One region of the Methylobacterium guangdongense genome, then DNA from elsewhere that is predicted to be linked to it. Evidence: riboswitches for the same ligand, from Rfam matches in the RefSeq annotation. Region 1 holds a riboswitch; the other holds the start of a gene.

Region 1 (5,342 bases):
GACCGGCGTGCCGGACCTCGATCAGGTGTCCTCCACCGTCTTCAGCAGGGCGCAGGATCTGATCCAATGAAGCCACGCGATCCGACCCGCGTCCTGATCGTCGACGATTCCGCCTCGGTCCGGCAGACCCTCGTGACCATCCTGGAGGGCGCGCCCGACATCCGGGTCATCGGTACCGCCGCGGACCCGTTCATCGCGGCGCGGCGTATTCAGGAGGAGGTGCCGGACGTGATCCTCCTCGACCTCGAAATGCCGCGCATGGACGGGCTGACCTTCCTGCGGAAGATCATGGCCCAGCGGCCGATCCCGGTGATCGTCTGCTCCGCCCTGACCGAGGCGGGCTCGCAAACGCTGTTCGACGTGCTCGAGGCCGGCGCCGTCGATGTCGTGCCCAAGCCCCGGATCGACACCCGCCAGTTCCTCGTGGAATCCTCGGTGCGGGTCTGCGACGCGGTCCGGGCCGCCGCCCGGGCGAAACTGCGCCCGGGCCGCCCGAAGCCGCACCGCATCGAGAAGAAGCTGACGGCCGATGCCGTGCTGCCCGCCCCGACCCCCAATCGGGCGGTGGCCGAGACGGACCGGATCGTCTGCATCGGCGCCTCGACGGGGGGCACGGAATCGCTGCGCGACGTGCTCGAAGCGCTGCCGCCGGATTGCCCCGGCCTCGTGATCGTCCAGCACATGCCCGAGCATTTCACCGCGGCCTTCGCCCGGCGGCTCGACAGCCTCTGCGCCGTCGCGGTGAAGGAGGCGGAGGACGGGGATGCGGTGCTGCCCGGCCGGGCCCTCATCGCCCCCGGGGGCCGGCACCTACTGCTGCAGCGGACCGGGAATCGCTACAGCGTGTCGGTGAAGGACGGCCCCCTGGTCTCGCGGCACCGGCCGTCCGTGGACGTGCTGTTCCGCGCGGCCGCGCGCTGCGCCGGCGCGAATGCGCTCGGCATCCTGATGACCGGCATGGGCGATGACGGCGCCACCGGCCTCCTGGAGATGCGCCGCGCCGGGGCGGTCACGGTGGCGCAGGACGAGGAGAGCTGCGTCGTCTTCGGCATGCCCAAGGAAGCGATCGAGCGGGGCGCGGCGATGAAGGTTCTGCCGCTGGACCGGATCGCGCAGGAGATCCTACGCTTCGGAGCCACGTCGGCGCTCCGCCAATCCGCATGAGCGGCACGCCGGCGCGCGACCGGCCCGCAGGGCGTGTCCGGCACCGAAGGCCATCCCCGATCCTGCCGCCGTCGCGCGATTCTCGAGAGGGTCGTTGAAGCTGCGCCGATCACGGCACCGCGTCCGCCCTCAGAGCGGCGGTATGGCTGAAATCCGGGTTGCGCTCTTCAGGAAGAGCACGTCGATCGCGCGGTCCGGCACATAATCCTTCACCACCATCTCGATCGTGGTCGGGCCGGTCCTCTTGAGAGCGCTGCCGCAGAACGAGACCATCGTGGCGGGATCGCCCTTGTCCACGATCAGCTTGAACGTGCCGATCGGCCCGGACCCGGCCGGCATGACGTAGGTGAGATACTGCTCGGAGGCCTGGAAGGACGGGCTGCCGTCGGCGCTCGCCCGCCGGTACAGGGCCTGGGCCGACCGCGCGAAGGCCGGATCCGTGCAGAACCGGTCGGCGTAGCGCGCCATCTGCCCCGGATCGAGATCCGGCGAACCGAACGACAGGCTCGGCTGGCCGCCGAGGCTCGGCGTGTAACTCTGGTGGACCGCGACCTCACGCCCGGCCGGGAAGGCCTGCCTGCGCCAGAACCGCGACTTCAGCTTCCAGAGCGGGACATCCGCGATCGTCCCGTCCCGGTGCACCTGACGATCGAGGTATCCGGCCTCGATCAGGGCGTGACGGCGCCGCTCCGAGAGCCGGCGCAGGGGCGCCGCCGTCGCCGCGACGGTCGGCATCAGGGGGATCCCCAGGCTCCGGAGCTCGTCGGTGATCGCGACCGGCTGGCCGTCGCGCACCGAAAACGCCTGCTGCTCCAGTTGCCACGGGACGGATTGGCCATCGACCGTCGCGTCGAAGGCGAGGAAATTGGCCTGCCCCGGATCGGGGATGGAATCCTCCGTCGTGGACGCGCCGTTGAGGTCGGGCATCGGGAACGTCAGGGTGGCCTCGATATCGGCGCCCGTCGGGTTGCGGAACCGATACGCGACCCGCACGCCCTGCTCGGAGAGGGTGAGTTCCTCCGCCGCCACGGTGATGGCGCTGCCCGGTTCGAGGACGAGCCCCCCCGCCTTGAGCCCGGCTTCGGCATCGCCGGCCCGGACCGGCAGGGAGGCCGCCGCGAGGAGGGCGAGGGCCAGCGACAGGGTTCTCATCACGATCACGCTTCAGGGCTCCGGGCGACCGCCGCGGCGGTGAGGATACGCCTCCCGCCGGCGGATCCCCGCCGTTTGCAACGCCGCGGATATGATTCCGCCGCGCCTCCGTTGTGCGAGAGCTGTCATGCGTCTACAACGATCGCGTGACGGTGCCCCGGCGACGGGGTGAAAAGGGAATGCGGTGAGGGGCGCAAGCCTCGAATCCGCGGCTGCCCCCGCAACTGTGAGCGGCGAGCGTCTGCCGAGGGCCACCGGAGCGATCCGGGAAGGCGGCAGGGGCGTCGAGCCGCGAGCCAGGAGACCTGCCGTCACGACAGGATCCCGCGTTGCCGCCGGTGGGGCGGCTGGAGACACAGACGCATGACCACCTCGACCCTCGCCCCCGTCGCTGCCGGCACCCGCGCGTCGGAGCGCCCGATCGCCGTGGCGCTCGCGGGCCTTCTCGGCCTCGGCCTGCTGTTCATGGTCGGCTTCTCGCCGGCGATCGCGTTCCACAACGCGGCGCACGACTTCCGGCATACCCAGAACTTCCCCTGTCACTGACGCCATCGGCGCAGGGATGATCATCCGGCTTCTGTCGGCGGCGCTCGCCGCCGGCTTCTTCGCGGCCGTCGTCGTGACGGGCCTCGAACTCACGCTGACCTCGCCCCTGATCGTGGCGGCCGAACGCTACGAGCAGGCCGAGCCCAGCCATCAGGCCACCCGCGCTCTGCCGATCGTCCTGGCGCATGCCGGCCACGATCACGCGGCGCCGGACGCCGCGCCGGAATGGCAGCCGGGCGCCAGCCTGCCGCGCATGGCGTTCACCGGATTAGCGACGCTCGTCGGCGCCGTCGGCTACGCGCTGCTGCTCGGCGCCGTGATGCTCGCCTGCGGGCGGGAGCCGACACCCGTGGTCGCCCTCGCCTTCGCGGTCGCCGGATTCGCCAGCGTCGCCCTGGCCCCGGGTCTCGGCCTGCCGCCCGAGCTGCCGGGCAGCGAGGCGGCGCCGCTGGCCGTCCGGCAGGCCTGGTGGGTGATGACCGCGGCGGCCACCGCCATGGGCCTCTACCTGATCGCGGTGCGCCGATCCCTGATCGCCATCCTGGGTGGCCTCGTGCTGCTCATCGCCCCGCACATGGTCGGCGCCCCGCAGGCGCCGGAGGGCGCGTCCGCGCTACCGGCGGCCCTGGCGGCGCAATTCGCCGCGCGCTCCCTCGCGATCAGCTTCGTGTTCTGGGTGCTGCTCGGTCTCGGGCTCGGCCGCGCGTGGCAGGTGTTCGGGCGCGAGACGGCGCGGGGGACGGCCCGTGCCTGAGACCATCCTGTACGTCTGCACCACCTGCCGCCGCGAGGGCGACGACCCGGACGGGCCCCGGGCCGGCGCCCGCCTCCTCGACGCTTTGCGGGATCGCGCGGGCGGCACGCCGGACCTGCGGGTCGAGGCGGTGGAATGCCTGTCGGTGTGCAAGCGGCCCTGCACGGTCGCCGTCGCTGCGGCCGACCGCTGGACCTACGTGTACGGCGACATGGATCCGGCCGCCTCCGCCGAGACCATCCTGGCGGGGCTCGCCGCCTATGCCGCGACGCCGGACGGCATCGTGCCCTGGCGCGAACGGCCGACCGAATTCAAGAAGGGCGTGATCGCCCGAATTCCCCCCTTCCCTGCCCCGCGCCCGCTTCCGGCCGGCACCCTGGAGGCCGCCGAATGACGATTGTCGCCAAGATCCCCTGCACGATCGTCACGGGCTTCCTCGGCGCCGGCAAGACGACGCTCGTGCGCCACGTCATCGAGAACGCCAAGGGCCGCCGCCTCGCCATCCTGGTCAACGAGTTCGGCGATGTCGGCTTCGACAAGTCGTTCCTCGCCGCCTGCGGGGTTGAGGGCTGCACCGAGGACGCGATCGTCGAGCTGCCGAACGGCTGCATCTGCTGCACGGTGGCGGACGATTTCGTGCCGGCCCTCGAGACCCTGCTCGGCCGCGCCGAGCCGCCGGAGCACATCCTGATCGAGACCTCCGGCCTCGCCCTGCCGAAGCCGCTGGTCCAGGCATTCCAATGGCCGGCGATCCGCTCGCGGGTGACGGTGGACGGGGTGGTCGCAGTGGTCGACGGCCCCGCGGTCGCCGCGGGCGTCTTCGCGGAGGATCCGGAGGCGCTGGCGGCCCAGCGCGCCGCCGACCAGTCGGTCGATCACGACAATCCGCTGGAGGAGGTGTTCGAGGACCAGCTCCTCTGTGCGGACCTCGTCGTGCTCAACAAGGCCGACCTGATCGACGCCGCCACTCGTGCGCGGGTCCGGGCCGAGGTGGAGGGGCACCTCCCCCGCGCCGTGAAGGTGGTGGAGACCGCGAAGGGCGCGATCGATCCGCGGGTGCTGCTGGGCCTCGGCGCCGCCGCCGAGGACGATCTGGAATCCCGCCCCTCCCATCACGGCGAGGGCGAGGATCACGACCACGACGATTTCGAGACGGTCGCCCTGCCGATCCGCCCGGCGGTGACGGCCGCGGATCTCGCGGCGCGTGTCGAGAAGGCGGCCGAGACCGCGGGCGTTCTGCGCATCAAGGGGTTTGCCGAAGTCGAGGGCAAGGCGATGCGCCTCGTGGTGCAGGGTGTCGGCCGCCGGGTCACCCACCATTTCGACCGGCCCTGGCGGGCGGGCGAGGCCCGCGAGGGGGCCCTCGTGGTGATCGGGCTGACGGGGTTCGACCGGAACGCGGTGGCCGCGGCGCTCGCGGGATGAGACCCGTCGCGCGCGCCGGTCCGGACATGGCCTAGGGACACGCGCGATGCATCTGGTGCGCATCGATGCCGTCTCCCTCGACGAGGGCGAGGCGGCGGTGGATCTCGGGCAGGAGCCCGGCGACTGCGTGGTGCTGTCCTTCACCGACAGCGACCTCGCCGGGATCGCGCGGGCGCACGCCGCCGAGCCGGACCTGCCGAGCCTGCGCCTCGCCAAGCTGGCGAAGCTGCGGCACCCGCTCTCGGTCGATCTCTATATCGAGCGCATCGTCGCGCACGCTAAAGTCGTGGTGATCCGCTGC
Region 2 (5,342 bases), on a different contig from region 1:
GCATGATCGGGGCCGCGATCGGCGGCGCGTGGCTCTACGGCGAAGCCGTGAACCCGACGATGCTGGTGGGGATCGGGGTGATCACCGTCGGCGTGACCATCCTGGCCGCCGGCCAGGGGCAGCCGTGAGCCCCATTCGGCCCTGCGCCCCATGCGCGCCCGCCCGAGGCCAGGACCGCGGGTGCAGGGCGATCCGGGATCCGGCCCGCGAGGCGCGGCGCAAATGAATCGAAGACCGCACGGCTGGTTGCGGCGTAGTGCCGTGTAAACAGCGGCCAGGCTTGGCTTGAAGGACCGATCTCGAAGCTCAAAACTCTGGAATTCGGTGCCTTTATCAATCATCGGGAACTGAGTCGCCCGAGATGATTTATGCCCGCGATGGGTATGGATAATCTTCGGTGAACGCCATGATTGCGTCGGCTGGTTCAAAACGATATCGGCTGGCTCACGCGCTGGTCGCCGCCTCCGCGGTTCTCGTGCCCAACCTTGGGATCGGCATGGCCGAGGCAGCGGAGACGCAGGGCCAGGATGTCTTCGCTCAAGCCGCCGGCCTGCAGCGCGAGGCACCGGTCTTCACGTACCGCCAGTTCACGTCGCAGCTGCCACCGCTGGCACCGGCATCCGACGTCGCGGACCGCGGTGAAGCCGCCTCATCGGATCCATCCTCGCCGGCTTCGGACGCGGTGGCCGGCCAGGATCGGGCGGACCGGACGGGCAGCACCGGTCCGAAGGCCGATCCTGCCCCGGCGGGCGCGGACGAGCAGCGCCGAACCGGACCGGTCAGCGAGCGGCAGGTCAATCCCGGCAAGGCCAAGCTGATCGGGAGCGGCCGGGCCAGCTGGTATCAGCATTCGGGCAGGACCGCGAGCGGTGAGATCTACAATCCCGACACGCTGACGGCGGCGCATCACGCGTTGCCGTTCGGCACCTTGGTCAAGGTCGTCAACAAGGCCAATGGCCGATCGGTCGTCGTCCGGATCACCGACCGCACCAATGAACGCACCAAGATGAAGCGCCCTTACGCGATCGACCTGTCCCGGGCGAGCGCCCGGCGGATCGGCCTCGACGGCATCGGGCAGGTGGCCCTGTACAAGGTCGATTGACGCGGCCTCGGGCGAGCTTCGCGTGCCGCCGGGCCTCTGGGGCCGTTCCGAGGGCCGGGCCGCGGTTCAGAACCGCCCGGCGATGGTGAGCCGGACGGCCGTGGGCTCGACCGGATGGAACACCCGGTCGATCAGCCCCTCGGCGGGTTCGCCCGGCAACCGGGACACGTAGGCGTAGGTGATCTGGTCGGACTTGCTGTTCGTCAGGTTCAGCACGTCGAGGGAGACGCTGACGCCGTTCTCGAAGTTGTAGCCGACGCGGCCGTTGAACAGCGCCGTCGGGCGCGAGCGGATCGAATTGTCCTCGATCAGCGGGCGCGGGCCGAAGTAGCGGAAGCGGAGCGACCCGAACCAGCCCAGCGGCTCCCCGAAGGTGACGCCCGCCGACGCGATGGTGGTGGGGGCCTCCGGCACACGGTTGCCCACCGGGTCGATATCCGAGAAGCGGGCGTTGGTGATCGTCAGATCCCCCTCCAGCGACAGGACGGGGGTCAGCGCGTAGCGGTTGGTCCATTCCACGCCGAAGCGCCGGGTCGGGCGGCTCGGCTCCGTGGTGCCGGTGTCGCCCTGGAACAGGTTCTCGGAGGCGAAGTCGAGCCGGAACAGGGCGAGGCTCGTCTCCAGCCCCGCGATCGACCGGTTGCGCAGCCCGATCTCGTAGCCGGTGGACGGCACGAGGAAGGGCGAGCGCGTGGTGTTGAACAGCGACGACGTCGGATCGACCGTGGCGGTCACCCCGCGCACGTCGTTCGAGTGGAAGCCGCCGCCATAATTCACGTAGAGTTCGGTGTCGAACCACGGCCCGAGCGTCAGGCCGAGCTTCGGGTTGACGATCCCGTCGCGCGCCCGGCCGGAATTGGCCGGATTGTCCGAGACGACGCTCGCGGAGTAGCCGTCGGCCCGGACGCCGACGCTGGTGCGCAGCCACTCGGTCCAGCGCACGCGGGTGTCGAGATAGACGGCGCCGCTCGTCTCCAGCACCCGGTCGTCGAGCACGCCGGAGCGGTATTGCCGGCGCGTCGTGTTGAACAGGCCGACGCGGATCGAATCGGTGCGGGTCTGCACGCCGATCTCGGTTTCCATCGGGCGCCCGAACAGGTCGCCCTGGAAGATGTGCAGGGCCTCGCCGCCGCCGATGATCCGCTGGTCGAGCTGATGGAACTGGTCGCCGTTCACCGGATCGTTGAGAAAGTAGGTGAAGTCGTTGAACAGGTTGAGCTGCGAGCGGATCACGTAGGCCGAGGCCCGGGTCACGCCGGTGTCGTCGGTGCTGCTGAACCGGCCCGACAGGGAGAAGCGCGACGTGTCCCCGCCATCGGTCGGGTTCAGCGTGCCGTAGCGGCCGATCAGCCCGGAGACGACGGCGCGCTCGGGGATCTGATTGGTGGCGGTCCAGCGGGCCGCGTAGGCCATGCCGGTCACCGAGAATCCGTCGAGCGCCGTGCCCTGGCTGTAGCGGGCGACGCCGTTGATCTTGCGCAGCGCGTCCGGGACCACCCAGGGACCGTCGTAGACCTGCGCCTCGCCGGCCACCAGGAGGGTGCCCTCGGCCAGCGGCGCGGAGGCGATGCTGAGCGCGCGCTTGTAGCCGAACGACCCGATCGAGGTCAGCGCGAGGTTCCTCTGCACGCTGTCGAGGTAGTCGATCCGCACCGAGCCCGCCGAGGCGAAGTCGCCGTCCCGCACGAAGTACGGCCCCTTGTGGAACTCCACCGCGCCGACGAGTTCGGGGATCAGGAAGTTGATGTCGGCGTAGCCCTGGCCGTGGGCATGGGTGCGCATGTTGAGCGGCATCCCGTCCAGGAACAGGGCGATGTCGGTGCCGTGGTCGAGGTTGAAGCCGCGCAGGAAGAACTGGTTGGCCTTCCCCTCCCCGCTGTGCTGCGTGACGATCAGGCCCGGCACCGCCTCCAGCACCTCGCCGGGGCGGGTCACCGGTCGGTTGTTGATCTGCGCCCCGGTGAGGATCCCGGCGCTGGCCGCGTCCACGCTGAGCAGCGGGCCGCCGATTCCGGTCACGCCGCCGACGAAGCCGGCACTGGCCACCGGACCGGCGGCCGGGATCGGCGCGGCGCCTTCGGCCGTGACCGAGATCTCGTCGAGCCGCGCCTCGGCGGCCGGCTCCGGACCGCCCCGCGCCTGGGCCGAAGCGGTCGCGATCAGGGCCGCCGACGCGGCGGCGGCGAGGAGGGGCAGCGCGGTGCGCGCAGGTTGACGGAACACGTTACCTCGGGCGGCGGCAGTGGCACGTCACCGCGAACGAGGCCGCGCCGGCCGCCGCAGCGGCCGTCTTGGCATCCCCCGGAACACCCCGCCCGATGGACCTCGCGTGTGACCACGGCTGACGGCAGGTCTCCTGGCTCGCGGGTCGCCGCCCTCCCGTCGTCTTCCCGGGCGAGGCCGCCCAGTGACGTGGTGACGAGAAGGCTCACCGCTTACAGTTGCGGGGGCAGCCGCGGCTTCGGGGCGAGCCCCTCACCGCGTTCCCTTTTGATCCCCGAAGGGAACCGTCCTGTTCAGGATCGACCGGACGCTCGGTCGGCGTCAACACGCCCGGACCGGTTCTCCGCCCCTGTGATTGTGCGGCAACGTTCCGCGTCCACCCCGGATGACCGCTCCGGGCCCGCCTGCCACATCCTCGCCGCGAACGTACGGTCACGCTTGCCGAACGCCCGATCGCGGCGGGCGCCGGCCGGGAGCGGGCGGCCCGCCGGACGGCACGATGCGGCTGGAACAGCACGGAGCAGATCTGCATGCAGGGTAGCGAGCGGACGCGAATCGGTCCTGTTCTGATGGCGGCGGCCGCGGCCTGCGGCCTGGGCGCGTGCAACACGTCCACCCCGGTGCTCACGACAGGATCGATCGCCGGCCGCGCGCCGCCGATGGTCGTCAGCGAGACCGAGCGGGACTGCCTGGGCCGGGCCATGTATTTCGAATCGAACCGGAGCGATGAGGGCGGGCTGATCGCGGTCGGCACCGTGGTGATGAACCGGCTGGAAAACGCGATCTTCCCCGGCGGCATCTGCGCCGTGGTCGGCCAGCCCGGCCAGTTCGCCGCGGGGGTCCTGACCAAGCCGATGCAGGAGAAGGATCTGCAGAAGGTCGCCGACGCCGCCGACGCCGTCCTGGCGGGCGAGCGCCACCCGCAGGTCGGCAAGGCGATGTACTTCCACACCGCCGGACGGCACTACCCCTACAACAACATGCATTACGTGGCCGTCGCGGGCGGCAACGCCTTCTACGAGAAGCGCGATACCCGCGCGGGCAAGTCCGAGAGCAAGTCCGGGAGCAAGACCGAGACCAAGCCCGACACGGTCGCCCCCGTCTCCGTCCCGACCTTCGCGGCGGCCTCGCTGACGCCCGCGCCGTAGCCCGCCGCGGCGATCCGGCCCGGCACGCCGCCGGGCTCTCCCCGGGCGGATGCGCACCGGTGGATGTCGCTCGGTTCCCTCCGCTTCTGCGGGGGACGTTGAAGCAATATATAAAGCTGAGGTTGTATCCCGACATTCGATCGGGGTATGGCATCGCCATGCCAGACGACGCCGGTTTTGACCGCATGGTGAGAGCCGCCATCCGCACCCATCAACTGGTGGCTTCCCACGGCACGCCGGCGATGCAACTGCTGTCGCGGCTGCTGATGATGGAGATCGGGTTCGAGATCGCGGCGCGCCAGGACGGGGATCGCCCGGCCAACGACAATCCCGACGAGGCCGAGGATTGAGCTGCGCTCAGCCGCATCGCCCGCTTCCGGCAAGCATCCGGCTGACGAAGACCGCGTTGCCCGACAGAATCCCACCCGAAAGCCCGAATTGACGACCCGGCGCCGGGTCGAGCCGGTGGCAGGGTCCAGTGAAACTGTTGATTGAGCCGCTCAGCCGAACGTGCCGCATTTACACGGCGCGCCAACGGTCTAGCTTGCCGGTAGAAACTACCCACGAGTCACGGAGGCCGCACCGATGATGGCCGATCGGGTCGCGCTCGCCGGTGCGCTTCTCCTGCTGAGCGTCGCACCCGCGGCGGCCCAGCTGCGTCGCCCCCTGACGTGCACCGAGGAGGCCTCGGTCGGTCTCGCAACCCCCAGCCTGCCCGAGGGCGCGAAGCCGCAGAAGGCCCGCACCTTCTCACTGGTCACCAGCGGCGGCCTGCTCACCGTGATCTCGGCCGGGCGCTCGGATTACTACGAGTGCCAGCCCGCATCGCCGCGGCTGAACGAGCGTTCGCCGCGCAACACGGTCAAGTG

Evidence for each region. Region 1 has a riboswitch for cobalamin ahead of AAHG09_RS01530 (CbtB domain-containing protein). Riboswitches for the same ligand answer to the same signal wherever they lie in the genome.
Region 2: another riboswitch for cobalamin. It lies ahead of AAHG09_RS15230 (TonB-dependent receptor); the one in region 1 lies ahead of AAHG09_RS01530 (CbtB domain-containing protein).

The regions. Positions count from the first base shown of each region.
Region 1 is NZ_JBBXMX010000001.1:313,340-318,681, forward strand. It holds gene AAHG09_RS01515 (CheR family methyltransferase) at 1-70, shown strand, start outside; gene AAHG09_RS01520 (protein-glutamate methylesterase/protein-glutamine glutaminase) at 67-1,164, shown strand; gene AAHG09_RS01525 (DUF4424 family protein) at 1,294-2,316, opposite strand; cobalamin riboswitch at 2,450-2,643, shown strand; gene AAHG09_RS01530 (CbtB domain-containing protein) at 2,680-2,862, shown strand; gene AAHG09_RS01535 (CbtA family protein) at 2,879-3,616, shown strand; gene AAHG09_RS01540 (DUF1636 domain-containing protein) at 3,609-4,010, shown strand; gene cobW (cobalamin biosynthesis protein CobW) at 4,007-5,041, shown strand; gene cobN (cobaltochelatase subunit CobN) at 5,088-5,342, shown strand, end outside.
Region 2 is NZ_JBBXMX010000007.1:49,595-54,936, reverse strand. It holds gene AAHG09_RS15240 (DMT family transporter) at 1-128, shown strand, start outside; gene AAHG09_RS15235 (septal ring lytic transglycosylase RlpA family protein) at 497-1,102, shown strand; gene AAHG09_RS15230 (TonB-dependent receptor) at 1,169-3,325, opposite strand; cobalamin riboswitch at 3,432-3,629, opposite strand; gene AAHG09_RS15225 (cell wall hydrolase) at 3,856-4,473, shown strand; gene AAHG09_RS15220 (hypothetical protein) at 4,632-4,823, shown strand; gene AAHG09_RS15215 (hypothetical protein) at 5,059-5,342, shown strand, end outside.